Regions from separate parts of the Streptomyces sp. NPDC002730 genome, predicted to be linked through region 2. Evidence: riboswitches for the same ligand, from Rfam matches in the RefSeq annotation. Region 2 holds a riboswitch; each other region holds the start of a gene.

Region 1 (5,837 bases), on a different contig from region 2:
GTTCAGGTTCCGCTCCAACTGGTGTTCCAGCACTCGGAGTTCGTCGGGAGGGCAGGCGGCAGTACAGGGAAGGTCCTGGGACCAGGCGATGCCGGCTGCGCGCAGATGTGCGAGTGCCATTCGGTACGGCCGGCGCACCGCGGCGTCGCCGCCCGGCAGGGAGACATAAGCGACGTGTCCGAAGCGGCTGAACCCGTCGTAGTCCGCCAGCAAGAACTCCCCGCCCCACACCGCCCCGTCGTCACCGTAGCCAGTGCCGTCGAACGCGACCCCGATCACGGGGCGGCTCCCGTCCAGTCCGTGCTCCGCCATCGCGGCGGCAACGTGGGCGTGATGGTGCTGGACCCGCACGACCGGCCGGCCGGCCGCGTGCCGGCCGGCCCACTGTCCGGAGCGATAGCCGGGATGCCGGTCGGCCGCCAACAGCTCAGGGTTCACCCCGGTGATCGACTCCAACTGTGTTTCGGCGCGCTCGAACGCCTGCTGTGTGGCGAGGTCGTCCATGTCTCCGATATGGGCCGACAGCCAGGCCCTGTGCCCTTCCGCGAGACAGAACGCGTTCTTGAGGTCGCCCCCGACAGCGAGGGCCGCCTGCACGGGTAGGGGCAGTACGACGGGCAACGGGGCGTAGCCACGAGCGCGGCGGATCATCAGCGGCTCCCCGTCGCACACCCGCACCACGGAGTCGTCGCACGGCACGTGGATCCCGCGGTCGTGCGTGAGCCAGGCGTCTGCCAGGTGCGCCAGCCGGGTCAGTGCGTCGGTGTCTTCGGTGACGATCGGCTCCCCCGCCACATTCCCGCTGGTCATCACGAGCAGGCACGGCCCGTCGGTATCGCCGGGCAGGCCGAGAAGCAGATGGTGCAGAGGTGTGTAGGCAAGCATCACGCCGAGATCGGGACTGCCGGGGGCGACCTCCTCCGATGGCCTCGGCAGTCCCGGCGGCACAGCGTCAGGCCGACGGCGCAGCAGGACGATGGGCCTGAGGCCGCCCGTCAGCAGGCTTCGCTCCTGGGGTCCCAGGTGCACAAGGTGCTCGATGTCGGCGATGCTCCTGGCCATCAGGGCGAACGGTTTGTTCCCCCGGGCCTTGCGGTGGCGCAACGTGGCCACGGCCCGGGAGTTGGAGGCGTCGCAAGCGAGGTGGTAGCCGCCGAGGCCCTTCACGGCGAGGATCGCGCCTTGGGACAGGAGCCTGCGGGCCTCGGTGATGGGGTCCTCGGCGGATACGGGCCGAGGCGCATCTTCCGTATTCGCTTGCGCCACGAGCAGACGCAGGCGGGGGCCGCAGGCGTGGCAGGCGACCGGCTGCGCATGAAAGCGGCGGTCGGCCGGATCGGCGTACTCCCGGGCGCAGTCGGCGCACATCGGGAAGCCGGCCATGGTCGTGTGGTCCCGGTCGTACGGAAGACCGCGGACGATCGTGAAGCGGGGGCCGCAGTGCGTACAGGTGATGAAGGGGTGGCGGTGACGCCGGTCGGCCGGATCGGCCAGTTCCGCGAGGCAGGCGGCGCAAGTCGCCATGTCCGGCGACACCAGGGTGCGCGCGGGTCCGCCCGTGGTGGATGCGGCGATGGTGAACCCGTCACCCCCGGTGGTGGGGACCTCCTGATGGTCGACGGACTCCACCCGCGCGAGAGGCGGCGCGTCCGCGGAGATGCGGGCACAGAAGAGAGCGACGTCAGCGGGTGGCCCTTCGACTTCCGCGACAACGCCCTCACCGGTGTTGGTCACATGGCCGACCAGGTCGAGCCCGGTGGCGAGTGTGTACAGGAACGGCCGGAACCCGACGCCTTGAACCACGCCCCGGACGGTGACCCGCCTGCGCTGCACCGCCTCCTCCGCGACGGCGGCAGCCGACTGCGGACCGCTCACGAGCCGGACTGCGCCATGGCGCCGGAGGCCGCCGTATGGGTATGCGTACCGTGTTCGTGGTGATGAAGATGCTCCTGACCGGCCATGACGGGCGCGTGGACCGGCCCGCCGTCCGCTGCCGCCGTCGCCCGGTCCAGCAACGCGCCGACGCCGTCGCCCCGACGCGCGGAGGTCAGCAGCACTTCCACCCCCGGGTTGACCTGCGCGACGTTCGCCCGGAACGCCGCCTCGTCGAACTCGACCGCCTCTGCGATGTCGGTCTTGGTCACCACCACCAGGTGCGCCAGACCGAAGGCGGTGGGGTACTTCAGCGGCTTGTCCTCCCCCTCCGTCACGGAGGCGAGCACGACCCGCAAGGACTCACCGAGGTCGTACGAGGCCGGACAGACCAGGTTGCCGACGTTCTCCACGAACAGCAGCCGGGTGTCCTCGGACAGCCATCCGTCCAGGTGCCGGCTCAGCATCCCGGCCTCCAGATGGCACAGACCGTCGGTCAGCACCTGCTTGACCGGGACTCCTGAACGAGCCAGGCGCACAGCGTCGTTCTCGGTGGCGAGGTCGGCGGTCAGGGCCGCGACCCGTACTCCCCGCTCCCGTGCCAGCAGCAGCTCGCCCTCCAGCAGCGCGGTCTTCCCACTGCCGGGGCTGGACAGCAGATTGACGATCGTGGTGCCGCGTGCGGCAAGTTCGGCGCGCAGCGTGTGCGCGGTCGCATCGTTCTTGGCGAGGACCGCCTGTTGCAGATCGACCACACGGCACATGCTTCAGCACTCCTCGAAAATGGGTTCACGGGCCCGTTCGTGCTCCTGGCCGTCCTCCCAGTGCACGCTGACGATCTGCAGTTCGCGGCCCGAGAGCAGCTCGGCGGTCGCCTCTCCGCACATCGGACAGCACAATTGCGGCGGCATTCCGACCGCCCATTCATCCGCGCACGGTTCGCAGCGGGCACGACCGGGCACGGACTCCGCGACCAACTCGGCACCTTCCAGAACGGTCCCGGCACAGGCCAGTTCGAAGCAGAAGGAGAGAGCGTCGGGGACCACTCCGGCCAACTCGCCGACCTGGAGCCGTACGGACGTCACCGCGGTGACACCGCCTGCTTCGGCCGCCGCCTGCTCCACCTGGCCGACGACAGCCAACGCGATGGACATCTCGTGCATCGCTCTCCGTCCTGGCACTGGCCGACCGCCGTCGAACGCTCTGGGCCCGGTGGGCGTCGCCCGCCCGCGCAAGCTGAGCGCTGGGGCCGTTCGGCACCATTACAGGCCGGGATACGGCGGCCGGGAGCCCGGCACGCCGACGCCACCCGGCCGCGTACACCGTTCGGGGCAGCGGCGGAAGCCGTACCGGTCTCGGGGTGCACGTCGCCACAGAACAGCCCGGCCGGAAGGGCGGCCCCGATTACCACCTAAACGGACAGAACGTATCTATAGGGCACTAATGCACGCATAGGTCGAATGTAGGGATTGAATACGCACTCCGGGAGCGCGATCCCGCTTCGAAGTGTCCGGAATGGGCGTTTGCTCGACATTGCTCCCGACATCCATTTTGCGGGAAATCGCGCGACTTGTCATGCATTTTCGCGGCGCCGCGGGGCAGACCGGTCCCACATCGAAGCCCGTGATATGGGTCACGTCCGTGACGCTGCGCGAAGGGCGCCGGCCTGGCTCAGTCCCGTGTCCCAGAAAGAAAGTTGAGTTTCCCGCCCTCGGTGGATCACGGGATTTTCCGCCGCAGAATCCGCCGCATGGATTGCAGTGGTGAATTCAGGGCTTGTTCCATCCAGCCCTTTTCGCTTACGGTCACCGCAATCCGGACGGAACGCCGAATCCTGCCGCCGTCCGGTAAAACCCACCCACTTACGTACGGCAGGAGCGGGGAACCCAGGTAAGCCGCCGATCCGGAATCCGGAACGGCTCGGGGTGAAGTCGCATTCCCACTGCGGCCGGGCATCTCCAGCCCGAACCCGACAGCTGACCTCGCAGGCGACGGAGAGGAACTCGCCATGCCCGCAAAGGGTAAGCATCGCCGTCCCAAGTCCAGCCCGATCACTCGGGGTTTCGCCGCTGCGGGCGCGGGAGGTGCCGCACTCGTCCTGCCGGTGATCGGCGCGACCACTGCCGGCGCGGCGCAGCCGACGGCGCATCCCTTCACAGCTGAAAAGGCTGTGGCGCCGGCCGTCGCGGGCACCACGCCCGTCGCTGTGAAGAAGGCCCTGCCCACCACCTATTCCGTCGTTGTGGGCGACTCCCTCTCCAAGATCGCACGGGCGCACTCCCTGAGCGGCGGCTGGATGCGGCTGTACAAGGACAACCGGCGGGCAATCGGTAGCAACCCTTCGCTGATTCACGCGGGTCTCAAGCTGTCGGTCGGCAAAAAGGCCAAGGTGACCCCCAACACGTCTTCTCCGGAGGATCGGGCCAGCCGCTCCGCGCAGAGGAGCACGCTGGCCACCAATAGCGCCGCCACCGCCGCGAAGCCCGCGACCTATTCGAACAACCTCGACGGCTGGATCAGGGAGTCGCTCGACGTCATGGCCAAGCACGGCATCCCCGGCTCGTACAACGGCATCCACCGGAACATCATGCGCGAGTCCTCGGGCAACCCGCTGGCCATCAACAACTGGGACTCCAACGCCGTGAAGGGAACCCCGTCCAAGGGGCTCCTCCAGGTCATCGACCCGACGTTCCGTGCCTATCACGTGCCCGGCACGTCGATGAACAGCTACGACCCGGTCGCCAACATCACCGCCGCGTGCAACTACGCCGCCGCGAGGTACGGCTCGATCGACAATGTGAACGGCGCCTACTGAGGCCCGGTCACCTCAGTCGCGTCACATCCTGCGGATGCGCAGATAGCGCATGAGGTCCGGCAGGGCCAGCCTGACGACGGCGGCCAGCGCAGTCGCGGCAGTAGCGGCGGCCGCGCCACCGATGATCGTCTTCTTCATGCTCTTCTCCTCACTTCGCAGCCTCGCCGACCGCAACCGGTGGCGCGGACGATTCCTGCTCGCCGTCCCGCAGCAAGCCCATGATCAGCCGTACGGCCTCCGGCACCGCGGCGGCCACGGCCGGACTGAGACCGATGCCTTCCTCCACCCCGGCGGGTTCGCATCCCACTACCAGGATGCGCCGCGGGGGCCGCGCGCCGGTGCCGGCGCAGAGGGTCTCCAGGAGAGCCAGGACCGCGTCGGGGGACATCCGGTGACCGTCCAGCAGCGCGTTCCGGGGCTCGATGCCGTTCGCGCCGTCGGCTTCGATCAGATACACCGTGCCGGGTTCGCCGCCGCGCGCCGTGGCATCGACCAGGACGAGCGTGTCGTAGCCGTCGAGAAGCTGATACGCCAGGTGTACGCCCCGTACGCCGATGTCCACGACCTCGGCGTGCTCCGGCAGCTGTTCCGCGGCCAGCCTGCGCACGGTCTCGACGCCGAAGCCGTCGTCGCCGAGGAAGATGTTTCCGACCCCGGCGACCAGAATCCGGTCGCTGTTCCGCTCAGGACGTGTCATGCGTCCTCCAGGGGGGCGACCTCGTCGGGCTGGAAGTACAGGAAGCGGCCCTGCTCGCGGCGGATGTCGGCTCCTGGATCGCCCTCGACGGTCACTGCCAGATGCACTGCCCCGTCCACGTCGTGCAGCACCGCCTCGACCCTGGCGCTGCGGCCGTGCAGGAACAGGTCCTGTGCGTCGGTGCGCCGCAGGCCCGGGCGCAGCAGCACGCGGCTCCCGGCCCCCAGCGACCGGCCGTCCACGACGACCCGGTCGCGGGCCGGGTCGAAGCCGGAGTCGCTCGCCGGGTCCCACCACGGGGTGCCCGGCGCCTCCACGCCGTATTCGTCGGTAAACCCGCGACAGGCGGGCGGCGGGGGTGCGTCCGACGCGTCGGGGCCGGTCACCTCCCGTAGCGCACGCACCGCACCGTGCAGGCGCTCAAGGACTTCAGGGGGCATCGAGTCGGCCAGG
Region 2 (5,837 bases):
TCGGGATCTTGGGACGCCGGGGATGGTGTCACTTCCGTGCGCGGCCGGGCAACCGGTTTGCGAGCGGCTCGCGGTCCCTCCGGTGGCGCGGGCTCTGCGGCGGCTACACGGGGCGGGCGGCACCCGCGAAGGGCATCTGGTCGATGGGCGCGACGCGGACGGGGGCGCCCGGACGGGGTGCGTGGATCATCTGGCCGCCGCCGATGTAGAGGCCGACATGGGAGATGCCTGAGTAGAAGAACACCAGGTCGCCAGGGGCGAGTTGAGAGAGGGACACGCGTTCGCCGGTGTTGATCTGGGTGTAGGTGGTGCGGGGCAGCGAGACGCCGGCGGAGCGCCAGGCGGCCTGTGTGAGACCGGAGCAGTCGTACGAACCCGGGCCCGTCGCACCCCATACGTAGGGCTTGCCGAGTGCTCCGTACGCGTACGCGACGGCTTGTGCGGCACGGGAATTGGGGGCCCGGAGCGAGCCGCGCGGGACGGCGGAGCGGTCGGCGCGGGCATCCGTCGCTCCGCCCGTACCGCCGTAGGCGGAGTTGTACGCCGCGCGCTGCTCGGCGGTCATCCGGGTCAGCAGACGCTCGGCGGCGGCGAGCTTCTCCCGGACGGTGGACTTGTGCTTCGCCAACTCGGTCTGCCGGGCCTCGAGAGCTCTCATCCGCTCGTCGGCCCGCGCCTTCAACCGCGCGATCTCCACCAGCTGTTGGTGTACGCCGGTGATCGCGTCCGCGTGCCGCTCGCCGACCCGCTCGGCGAGCGCGGCGCGCTCCAGATACTGGTCGGGGTCGGAAGTGAGCGCGAGCTGCAGGCCGGGGTCGATACCGCCGGCGCGGTACTGGGCGGTGGCGATCGAACCGAGCGCGTTCCGTGAGGTGTTGAGCCGCTGGGTCCGGCGCCCGGCCTCGTCGCGCAGCGAGTCCAGTGACTCGCGCGCTCTGGCGGTCTGCTCCTTGGCCTCGTTGTACTTCTCGGTGGCGGCCTCCGCCTCCTGGTACAGCTTGTCGACCTTGGCCTTGATCTGTGCGGGGCTGAGGCGGGGCTCGGCGTGCCCGGCGCCTTCGAATGCGGTGGCGGTCGCTGCGCCGGCGAGCGCGAGAGTGGCGGCGGTACGGGCGGCGGGCCCGGTGAGCGGATGCTGCTTGGGTTTCCGGTGCGCTGCCACGAGGGCGTCCACGTCCTTCCGTTCCCTGCCGGTCCGAGTCGGAGTCCGACGGCGGACCGCACAGGGGGAGCGGCCCGCCGCCGGATCTCTCGGCGGTGGTGACTGACGGCCGCCCGGGAACTCGGCGGCGGTGGGGAGTCGGTCACCTGAGGGAGGACGCTAAACCTGGGGGTCACGGGAAAGAGGCGTAAGGACCGATGTTGGCCAAAGGTGGACATGAGGGTGCGCCTTGTGAGAGCCCTGCCCATGGTGCCGGACCGCAATTCCGTACCGGAGTGACCGATGAGGCGAACGAGGCCCACCTGCCCGGAGAGCGGTGGTATGGGGGCGGCTAGGCTCCGCCTCATGGACGTACTCATCAATGTCTTCGTCGCCCTGCACATCATCGGCATCGCGTCGCTGCTCGGCGGCTTCCTCACTCAGATGAAGGCGATGGGCGCGGGAGAGGCACGCTTCATTCCGGCGATGCTGCACGGCGCGCTGACGATGCTGGTCACGGGCGTGGCGCTGGTGGGCCTCAACCAGGCGGACGACCAGGCGGTGAACAACCTCAAGATCGGCATCAAGCTGGCGGTGCTGATCGTGATCCTGGGCCTGGTGTATGTGAAGCGGGACGAGGAGAAGGTGGAGAAGGCGCTGTTCGGGGCGGTGGGCGGACTGACGGTCGCGAACATCTTCATCGCCACGCTCTGGACGTGAGAACGCCGCTCCCGATGTGAGAGCGGCGTTCTCCGTACGTGGCACGTCTTCCGTACGTGGTCTTCCGTACGTGGCCTTCCGTGCTGGGAACGCCCGGGCGCGGTCGGGTCCGGGCGTTCCCCTTGTTCGCTGTGCCAGTTGTTCCGCTATGCCGGACGCACGCTGCCGTAGATCGGCATGTAGTAGATCGACTCCTCGCGGACGTTCGCGCCGGGCTTGGGCGCGTGGATCATCTTGCCGTCGCCGATGTAGATGCCGACGTGGCTGATGTCGTCGTAGAAGAAGACCAGGTCGCCCGGGAGCAGATCCTGTGTCGCGATCCGCTTGCCGACCTTCACCTGGTCCCAGGTGGTGCGCGGCAGATCCACGCCGGCCGCCTTCCAGGCGGCCTGGGTCAGTCCCGAGCAGTCGTACGAGCTCGGCCCCGTGGCGCCCCAGACGTACGGCTTGCCCATCTGCGAGCGGGCGAACGAGAGGACCTTGTCGGCCTTGGCCGCGTACGCACCACCGCTGGAGCCGGTGCCTGTACCCGTACCTGTGCTGGTGTCGCCGCCCGGCTGCTGCGCCTGCTCCCGGCGCTTGCGCTCCGCCTCCGCGTCGGCCCGGGCCTTCGCCTCCTCCTTGGCCTTGGCCTCGGCCTTGCGGCGCGCCACTTCCTCCTTCTCGCGCTCGATCGCCGCGAGCCGCGCCTTCTCCTCGGCGGTCAGCTTCGACAGCAGCGAACGCGCCTCGCTCAGCTTCGCCTGGACTTCCTGCTTGCTGGTGCGCAGCGCCTTCTGGGAGTCCGTGAGCGACTCGAGGCTCTTCGTCGCCTCCGCGCGTTGCTTGGCGGCTGCGGCCCGCTGGGTCTCGTAGTCGTCGATGACGGTGCGCTGACGGTCGGTCATCCGGTCCATCAGCTGTGTCTGGTCGAAGTACGCCTGCGGGCTGTCCGCGAGCAGCAGGGCGGCGGTCGGGGTGACCGCGCCCGTGCGGTACTGCGCGGCCGCGTAGTTGCCGAGCGTGCGCCGGGACTCGTTCAGCTTGTCCGTGCGCTTCGCGGCGTCGTCGAGCAGCTGGTCGACCTCGCGCCGCTTCTCGTCGGTGGATTCCTTGGCCTTGTTGTACTTCTCGGTCGCGGTGCCGGCCTGCCGGTACAGGTCGTCGACCTTCTTCTGCACCTCTTCGACGGAGGGCTTCGGCTCGGTGGGCGCGGCGTTGGCGCTCTGCGTGGACAGCAGGGTGACGGAGGCGAGGGCAGCCGTCGTGAACCCGACGGCGGGGGAGTTGGTGCGTAGTCCTGCCATTCCGGCAATTCCGGTACGGGTACGCGGTTTGCGATGCGACGCCAAGGCCGGCATCTCCTTCTTCCGTGGACCGCCTACCGGGTTAGCTGTCGGGTTCGGGCGGAACGGAAGGTCGCCCTACGGACCGAGGGGGGAACGGTCCGATTCACCCCAGGTTGTGCATGGTGGGTCCCCGGCTCCGAACTCCCGTGAAGAGAGCTCGAATTCGGCGCAGGCCGCCCGATTCGGCGCGAGTCGCCAGGGGGGTACGGGCCGCCTGATCGAGCACGCTAGCCAACTCGTGTGGTTGCTGTGAAGGTTGATGTTCGATATGTCCGATACATTTTCGTGACCTTCGCGGCTGAGTGAGGAGTCGCTCACGGGCCGGTGCCGCGTGACAGCGCAGCGGAGCGGCCTGATCGCGTAGCGTCGTCGGGCTCGTCGTCGGTCTCGTCACCCGAGTCGCTGCCCGAGTCGTGCCGGAGCCGCTCTCGGAGTCGTATCGCAATGCGGCCGCGGGCTGTCAGTGCGGCGGCCTAGACTCGTAGAGCGATGAGCAGCCTCTTTGACGACAGCTTCCTGGCGGACCTCCAGCCCAGCGCGGAGCAGCACCCGCCACCGCCCGAGGACTCGGCCCCGGAGGAGATCCCGGACGATCTCTTCCAGGGTGCATTTGACGTGCCTCCGGCCAGGGACCCGTACTACCGCGACGGCGCCCCGCGCACCGTCGTGGACCCCGCCGCCCTGCTCGAGGGGCTGAACGAGCAGCAGCGTGCCGCCGTTGTGCACACCGGGTCGCCGCTGCTCATCGTGGCCGGCGCCGGGTCCGGCAAGACCCGGGTGCTGACCCACCGGATCGCGCATCTGCTGGGGACCCGCAGCGTGCACCCCGGCCAGATACTGGCGATCACCTTCACCAACAAGGCCGCCGGCGAGATGAAGGACCGCGTCGAGCAGCTCGTCGGGCCGCGCGCAAACGCCATGTGGGTCATGACCTTCCACAGCGCGTGCGTCCGCATCCTGCGCCGGGAGTCCAAGAAGCTCGGCTTCACCTCGTCGTTCTCGATCTACGACGCCGCCGACTCCAAGCGACTGATGGCACTGGTCTGCCGCGATCTGGACCTCGACCCCAAGAAGTTCCCGCCGAAGTCCTTCAGCGCGAAGATCTCGAATCTGAAGAACGAGCTGATCGACGAGGAGACCTTCGCCGACCAGGCCGTCGACGGTTTCGAGAAGACGCTCGCCGAGGCCTACCGCATGTACCAGGCGAGGCTGCGCGAGGCCAATGCCCTGGACTTCGACGACATCATCATGACCACCGTCCACCTCCTCCAGGCCTTCCCGGACGTCGCCGAGCACTACCAGCGGCGCTTCCGGCACGTCCTGGTGGACGAGTACCAGGACACCAACCACGCTCAGTACACGCTCGTACGCGAGCTGGTGGGGACGGGCTACGAGGACCTGCCTCCGGCCGAGCTCTGCGTGGTCGGCGACGCCGACCAGTCGATCTACGCCTTCCGCGGCGCGACCATCCGTAACATCCTCCAGTTCGAGGAGGACTACCCGGACGCGACGACGATCCTGCTCGAGCAGAACTACCGCTCGACGCAGACGATCCTCTCCGCCGCCAACGCCGTCATCGAGCGGAACGAAAGCCGCCGGCCCAAGAACCTCTGGACCAACGCCGGCGCCGGCGCGCAGATCACGGGCTATGTCGCGGACACCGAGCACGACGAGGCGCAGTTCGTTGCCGACGAGATCGACCGGCTGACGGACGCGGGCGACGCGAAGGCCGGCGACGTCGCCGTCTTCTACCGTACGAACGCCCAGTCCCGTGTCTTCGAAGAGATCTTCATCCGGGTCGGGCTGCCGTACAAGGTCGTCGGCGGAGTGCGCTTCTACGAGCGCAAGGAGGTCCGGGACGTCCTCGCGTATCTGCGGGTCCTCGCCAACCCCGAGGACAATGTCCCGCTGCGCCGGATCCTCAACGTCCCCAAGCGGGGTATCGGCGACCGCGCGGAGGCGATGATCGACGCGCTCGCGCTGCGCGAGAAGATCACTTTCCCGCAGGCGCTGCGCCGTGTGGACGAGGCGTACGGCATGGCGGCCCGCTCCGCCAACGCCGTGAAGCGCTTCAACGTGCTCATGGAGGAGCTGCGTACGGTCGTCGACTCGGGCGCGGGTCCGGCGGTGGTGCTGGAGGCCGTCCTCGAGCGGACCGGATATCTCGCCGAGCTGCAGGCATCCACCGACCCGCAGGACGAGACCCGTATCGAGAACCTTCAGGAACTGGCCGCCGTGGCGCTCGAGTTCGAGCAGGAGCGCGGCGAGGAGGACGGTGCGGGCACGCTCGCAGAGTTCTTGGAGAAGGTGGCGCTCGTCGCCGACTCCGACCAGATCCCGGACGAGGACGAGGATGGATCCGGTGTCATCACGCTGATGACGCTGCACACCGCCAAGGGCCTGGAATTCCCTGTGGTGTTCCTGACCGGCATGGAGGACGGCGTCTTCCCGCATATGCGTGCCCTCGGCCAGGCGAAGGAGCTGGAGGAGGAGCGGCGGCTGGCGTACGTCGGCATCACGCGCGCCCGCGAGCGCCTCTATCTGACGCGGTCGTCGATGCGCAGTGCGTGGGGTCAGCCCTCGTACAACCCGCCGTCGCGGTTCCTGGAGGAGATCCCGGGCCGCCACCTGGAGTGGAAGCGGACGGG
Region 3 (5,837 bases), on a different contig from region 2:
GGCAATCTGCTCGGTCTCGCGGAGCGGAACGGACTGTCCAACATCCGGGTCGCCAACGGTGACGCGATCATCCTGCTCCGGGAGATGCTCGCGCCCCGCTCGCTCGACGGGATGCGCGTCTACTTCCCCGACCCCTGGCCCAAGAAGCGCCACCACAAGCGGCGGCTGATCCAGCCCGAATTCCTCAGCCTCGCCGCGCAGCGCCTGAAGCCCGGCGCGGTCCTCCACTGCGCGACCGACTGGGAGCCGTACGCCGAGCAGATGCTCGAGGTGCTCTCCGCGCACCCGGACTTCGAGAACACCCAGGAGGACGGCGGCTTCGCCCCCCGCCCCTCGTTCCGCCCGCTCACCCGATTCGAGGGGCAGGGCCTGGACAAGGGCCACAAGGTGCACGACCTGCTGTTCCGCCGACGGGTGGGCACCACGGTCCCGGACGCGTAACCCTCAGTAGGACCCCGGGCACCATCGCCAGTGTCAGTGGCCCTCGTTAGGGTCAATGGGTGTCCGAGTCGTCCCCGCAGCACCTCCCACCGCATCCGGCGGTCCCGGCGTTCGATCCGCAGCCGCTGTTCGACGCCGTGCCGGAGCGTTCCCGGTGGCGCTACAAGCCGCGCCGCGTCTCCCGCCTCTGGCACAGCAAGGCGGTCCGGGCCGGAGTGCTGATCACGTTCCTCGCCCTCTCCGGCCTGGTGATCCTCTCGCTCGTACGGGAGCAGACGGGCACCCAGGGCTTCCTGGTCGGCCTGGGCCTCGCGACGCTGCCCGTCCCGCTCCTGATGGCGGCCTTCCGCTGGCTGGACCGCGTCGAGCCGGGCCCCTGGAAGAATCTGCTCTTCGCCTTCGCGTGGGGCGCCTTCGCCGCCGCCCTCGTCGCGATCATCGCGAACTCCTTCGCCACCCGCTGGATAGCCACCGCCACCGCGGATCCGGCGAGCGCCGACACCCTCGGCGCGACGGTGATAGCCCCGATCGTCGAGGAGAGCGCGAAGGCCGCCGCGGTCCTGCTCATCTTCATCTTCCGCAGACGGGACTTCACCGGAATCGTCGACGGCGTCGTCGTGGCCGGCTTCACCGCGACCGGCTTCGCCTTCACCGAGAACATCCTCTATCTGGGCAACGCCTTCGGCGAGGACCAGGAGATAGGCACCTCGGGCCTCGCCTCGATGACCGCGGCGACCTTCTTCGTACGCGTCGTGATGTCGCCGTTCGCACATCCGCTCTTCACAGTGCTGACGGGCATCGGCTTCGGTATCGCCGCGCTCGCCGCACAGCGCCAGAAGATCCGCCGCGTCGCACTGCCGCTGCTCGGTCTCGTCCTCGCCATGGGCATGCACGCCCTGTGGAACGGCGCGTCGTCGCTGTTCGGCCCGCTGGGCTTCTACGGCGTGTACGGGGCGTTCATGGTGCCGGCCTTCGGCCTGCTGACCTGGCTGGCGATCTGGACGCGGCAGCGCGAGCTGCGCACGATATCCGCCGAGCTGCCCGCGTACGCCGCGGCCGGCTGGCTCGCGGGGGACGAACCGCGCGCGCTCTCCTCGATGCGGGCACGCACGATGGCGCGCGACTTCGCGCGGCGGGCGTACGGACCGGCCGCGGCGCACGCCGTATCGGAGTACGAGACGTTCGCGACCTCCCTGGCCTTTCTGCGCCACCGGGCCCACCGCGGCGCGGCGGGCCCGGACTTCGTGGAGCGCGAGCAGGAGCTGCTGCACCACCTGTGGCAGCGCAAGGAGGTGGCCGCGCCCGCGCTGACGTACGCGGCACGGGCGACGGGCCGCGTGTGGGTGCCGCCGCCGTACCGCGACTACGGCGGCTACAACCCGTACCGCTCCTAGACGCCCTGGGCGGACGCCGCCGTCAGCTCGGCCAGCTCCTCGGCCGTCAGCTCCAGGTCGGCGACCGCCAGCAGGGCGGGCAGCTGCTCGACCGTACGGGCCGAGGCGATCGGCGCGGCGACGGTCGGCTGCGCGGCCAGCCAGGCGAGCGCGACAGTCGCGATCTCGGCACCGCGCGCCTCGGCGACCTTGTCCAGCGCGGCGAGCACGGCCACGCCCCGGTCGGTCTTCAGATGCCCGGCCGCGCCCTCGGCCCGTGGGCTCCGCACCGTCGCACCCGGCCGGTACTTGCCGGTGAGGAAGCCGGAGGCGAGCGAGTAGTACGGGACGGCGGCGAGACCGGCGCGGGCGGCCGTCTCCTGGCGCTCGCCCTCGTACGTCTCGCGCGAGACGAGGTTGTAGTGCGGCTGCAGCACGGAATAGCGGGCCAGCCCCTCGCGCTCCGAGAAGTCCAGGGACGCCTGGAGCCGCTCGACGCTGAGGTTGGAGGTGGCGATGGCGCGGACCTTGCCGTCCTTCACCAGCTGGTCGAGGGCGGTGATGATCTCCTCGACGGGGACGGCCGGGTCGTCGAAGTGCGTGTAGTACAGGTCGATGTAGTCGGTACGCAGCCGGCGCAGCGACTCCTCGGCCGCGGCCGCGATATTGGTGGCGGAGAGGCCCCTGTACTGAGGGTGGGCGCCGACCTTGGTGGCGACGACGACCTCGGAACGGTTGCCGCGCGCGGCAAGCCAGTTGCCGATGACGGTCTCGGACTCGCCGCCCTCGTTGCCCGGCCCCCATGCGGAGTAGACGTCGGCGGTGTCGATGAAGTTGCCGCCGGCGGCCACGTACGCGTCGAGCACGGCGAAGGACTGCGTCTCGTCGGCGGTCCAGCCGAAGACATTGCCGCCGAGGCAGAGCGGAAAGACGGCCAGGCCTGACGAGCCAAGGGTACGGAGGGAAGTCATACCTTGATCAACAGCCAGACCGGGCCGCGCTATTCCGTTTACGCCAGGACTGCCGTGAACTGCTCACGCCAGGACTGCCGGGCACTGCGGCGCTCGATCAGACAGTGAGGCCCTTGCCCTGGAGCCAGGCCATCGGGTCGATGCCCGAACCGCCCGGGGTGTGCACCTCAAGGTGCAGATGCGGGCCCGTGACATTGCCGGTCGCGCCCACGCGGCCGATCGTCTCGCCCGTCGTCACCTTCTGGCCCACGCTGACCGACATCGACGACTGGTGGCAGTACCAGACCTCCGTACCGTCCTCGAGCTCCAGGACCGTGCGGTAGCCGTACGAGCCTGACCAGCCCGCCGACTTGACGGTGCCGCCGTGCACCGCCTTGACCGGCGTGCCCGTCGGGGCGGCGAAGTCCAGGCCGGTGTGGTAGCCCGAGGACCACATGGAGCCGGCCTCGCCGAAGGTGGAGGTGATCGTGTACGCGGAGGTGGGCAGCGCGAAGTTCGCGGCCAGCTTGGCGAGCCGCTCCGCCTCCGCCTTGGCCTCCGCGGCCGCCTCGGCCTTCTGCTTCGCGGCCTCGGCCTTCGCCTCCGCCGCCGTCTGCTGCTGCTTCGCCTCCGCCGCGGCCTTCTCGGCGGCGAGCTTCTCCGCGGCCGACTTGGCCTCGGCGTCCGCCTCGGCCCGCTGCTGATCGGCCTGCTGAAGGATGCGGGCGCGCAGGGCCTCACCGGCGCCGGCGGCGCCCGTCTCCGCGTCCGCCTCGGTGCCGTCGTCCGCGGCGAGGGTCATCGCCGTGAGCGGCGAGGCGTTCGCGTTCCCCGACTGCGCGTCGGCGCCGTCGGACATGAAGGCGCCCACACCCGGCAGTGACGCGGCGTCGGGCAGCTTGTCCTTGATCGAGTCCGGAAGGTCCGGCAGCGATATGGAGACCGGCGGCTTGTCCTGCGCGCTGGCCATGCCGCCCGCGCCGACCGCTGCGATCACACCGACGCCGAGCACCGTGGAGCTGCGGGCGAGTCCGCCGCGCTGCTTCATGACACGGTGCCGACCGCGCACCGGACGAACGGAGTCCTCGGTGGGGTTCCATTCCTCCCATGCCCGCTCCGCTACGTCGTCGCCGAAGAAGTCGGATTGAAAGGGGGTTTCGGGTGCGGGGGCAGGGCTGTTGGACGCCACGGAGGCGTACTCCTTTCCTTCCTTCTCGCCTACCGGGTTAGCTGACGGGTTCGGAGCAGGAAGGTCTCCTACGAGCGCTTCGACCGCGAACAAAGCGGCAAAAGGTGCCCGATTCACCCCAATTGGTGGTTCCCCGGTTCCCTTGCGGGATTCGGCGCGTGCGCACGGTGCCGTCTCTTGCGACGGCTGGGACAACCGCGCTGCGTTATCGAACGTTAATAGACGCCAGGGCCGGATTCCAAGCTGTTCCGACTAATCATTAAAGACATTGGCCTGGACTTACCGGGACACAAGCGGCCGGAGTCGGGCGACTTGATCGATGCCCGGACCGCACCGCACTTCTGACGGTGCTTCACATGTTATGCGGAGGGGTGTCCTTCGACTACACACGGTACTGGCCCGTGTCTTCCTGCTCCCCTTTGATCACGCCTACGGTCCTGCGGCGCTCCGGCTGCCCGTCGAGCGGGCGGCTGACCGCCAGCAGCGCCATGTCGTCGTTGGGACCGCCACCCGTATGCAGGCGTACATCGTCGACGATCGCGTCCAGCAGATCCTCGGGGCCGGCGAAGAGCCGGCCGCCGAGCCGCTCGACGGGGTTGTAGAAGGCACCGTCCGCGTCGCGCGCCTCGGTCACCCCGTCGGTGTAGAGGAGCAGCGTGGCCCCGGCCGGGAGCGGATACTCGTCCGCCAGGTCCGGCAAGATCCCCAGATCACCCATTCCCAGCGGCAGCGCGTGCTCGGTCGGCTCCAGCTTGTCCAGATCGCCGCCGGCGTGCAGCACCAGCGGCTCCGGATGGCCACGGTTCACCACCCGCACCACGCCCGCGCCATGCGGAATCTCGGCGAGTACGGCGGTGGTGAACCCCTCGAACACGTCCAGGCTCCCCCGCCTCGTCCCCTCGCGCGTGAGCGCCCGCTCCAGGCGCCCGGCGACGCCCTCGATCGATCTCTCCTGCTCGGCGGCCTCCCGGAACGCCCCGATGACCACGGCCACGGCCTCGACCGCCCCCATCCCCTTGCCCCGGACGTCGCCCACGACCAGCCGCACACCGTGCGGAGTGTCCTGCACGGCGAAGAGGTCGCCGCCGATGAACGCGTCCGCCTGCGCCGCCTCGTACCGCGCGGCGATCTGCAGCCCGCCGATCCGGTCGGCGGGGGTGGGCAGCACGGCGCGCTGCGCGGTCTCGGCGATGTCGCGGGCGGAGGCCAGGCGCCTGCCGCTGAGCCGGACCACCCGGTTGATGAAGAGTGCCAGGCCGGCGACGGTGACCACGGTGAACAGCTCGGTGTTCGCCGGGGTCAGGGTCAGGGTCCCGTTGTAGACGTGCAGACCCAGCACACTGACGACGGCGGCGATGCCGGTCAGCAAGGTGGCGGGAAAGGAGAAGAACGGCGCGGCGATCAGCGGAGCGGCGGCGAAGAGCGGAGATGCGGTGTACTCGGACGGGGTGAGGAGATCGAAGATCACGCCGGCAATGATCATCAGCGAGGGCAGCGCGAGGACAAGACGGTGAGCGCTGGCGCCGCCGTCCTGCTCTCGCTGCCCCACCAGTGATCTCCTGACCAGTCCAGCCACGGCTGCGGAAAGTACCGCGCTCATCCCAGGTTGGCCGTAGCCGCGCCGGGCTGCGACTCTCCGTCGGCCAACCGGGCGACGCCGACGGTTGGGGCCGAGTACGGACGGTTGGGGCCGGGTACGACAGTGGCCCGGCACTCTGATCGAGTGCCGGGCCACTGGCTGCAGTAGCGGGGACAGGATTTGAACCTGCGACCTCTGGGTTATGAGCCCAGCGAGCTACCGAGCTGCTCCACCCCGCGTCGGTGAACACAACCTTACGCCATCCGGAGCAAGATCAAATCCATTTTATGAGGCGGTCTGCTCCG

Evidence for each region. Region 2 has a riboswitch for cyclic di-AMP ahead of ACFYXH_RS01620 (NlpC/P60 family protein). Riboswitches for the same ligand answer to the same signal wherever they lie in the genome.
Region 1: linked by a shared signal. The riboswitch ahead of ACFYXH_RS21135 (transglycosylase SLT domain-containing protein) and the one ahead of ACFYXH_RS01620 (NlpC/P60 family protein) in region 2 are both predicted to bind cyclic di-AMP.
Region 3: linked by a shared signal. The riboswitch ahead of ACFYXH_RS16170 (M23 family metallopeptidase) and the one ahead of ACFYXH_RS01620 (NlpC/P60 family protein) in region 2 are both predicted to bind cyclic di-AMP.

What each region holds. Positions count from the first base shown of each region.
Region 1 is NZ_JBIAQG010000008.1:85,078-90,914, reverse strand. It holds gene hypF (carbamoyltransferase HypF) at 1-1,875, opposite strand, end outside; gene hypB (hydrogenase nickel incorporation protein HypB) at 1,872-2,636, opposite strand; gene hypA (hydrogenase maturation nickel metallochaperone HypA) at 2,640-3,035, opposite strand; cyclic di-AMP (ydaO/yuaA leader) riboswitch at 3,688-3,876, shown strand; gene ACFYXH_RS21135 (transglycosylase SLT domain-containing protein) at 3,881-4,687, shown strand; gene ACFYXH_RS21130 (hydrogenase maturation protease) at 4,836-5,384, opposite strand; gene ACFYXH_RS21125 (hypothetical protein) at 5,381-5,837, opposite strand, start outside.
Region 2 is NZ_JBIAQG010000001.1:313,377-319,213, forward strand. It holds gene ACFYXH_RS01610 (NlpC/P60 family protein) at 104-1,174, opposite strand; gene ACFYXH_RS01615 (hypothetical protein) at 1,508-1,861, shown strand; gene ACFYXH_RS01620 (NlpC/P60 family protein) at 2,008-3,201, opposite strand; cyclic di-AMP (ydaO/yuaA leader) riboswitch at 3,203-3,368, opposite strand; gene pcrA (DNA helicase PcrA) at 3,679-5,837, shown strand, end outside.
Region 3 is NZ_JBIAQG010000005.1:527,326-533,162, reverse strand. It holds gene trmB (tRNA (guanosine(46)-N7)-methyltransferase TrmB) at 1-441, shown strand, start outside; gene ACFYXH_RS16180 (PrsW family intramembrane metalloprotease) at 501-1,835, shown strand; gene ACFYXH_RS16175 (aldo/keto reductase) at 1,832-2,785, opposite strand; gene ACFYXH_RS16170 (M23 family metallopeptidase) at 2,883-3,953, opposite strand; cyclic di-AMP (ydaO/yuaA leader) riboswitch at 3,965-4,120, opposite strand; gene ACFYXH_RS16165 (PP2C family protein-serine/threonine phosphatase) at 4,336-5,553, opposite strand; tRNA gene ACFYXH_RS16160 (tRNA-Met) at 5,698-5,771, opposite strand.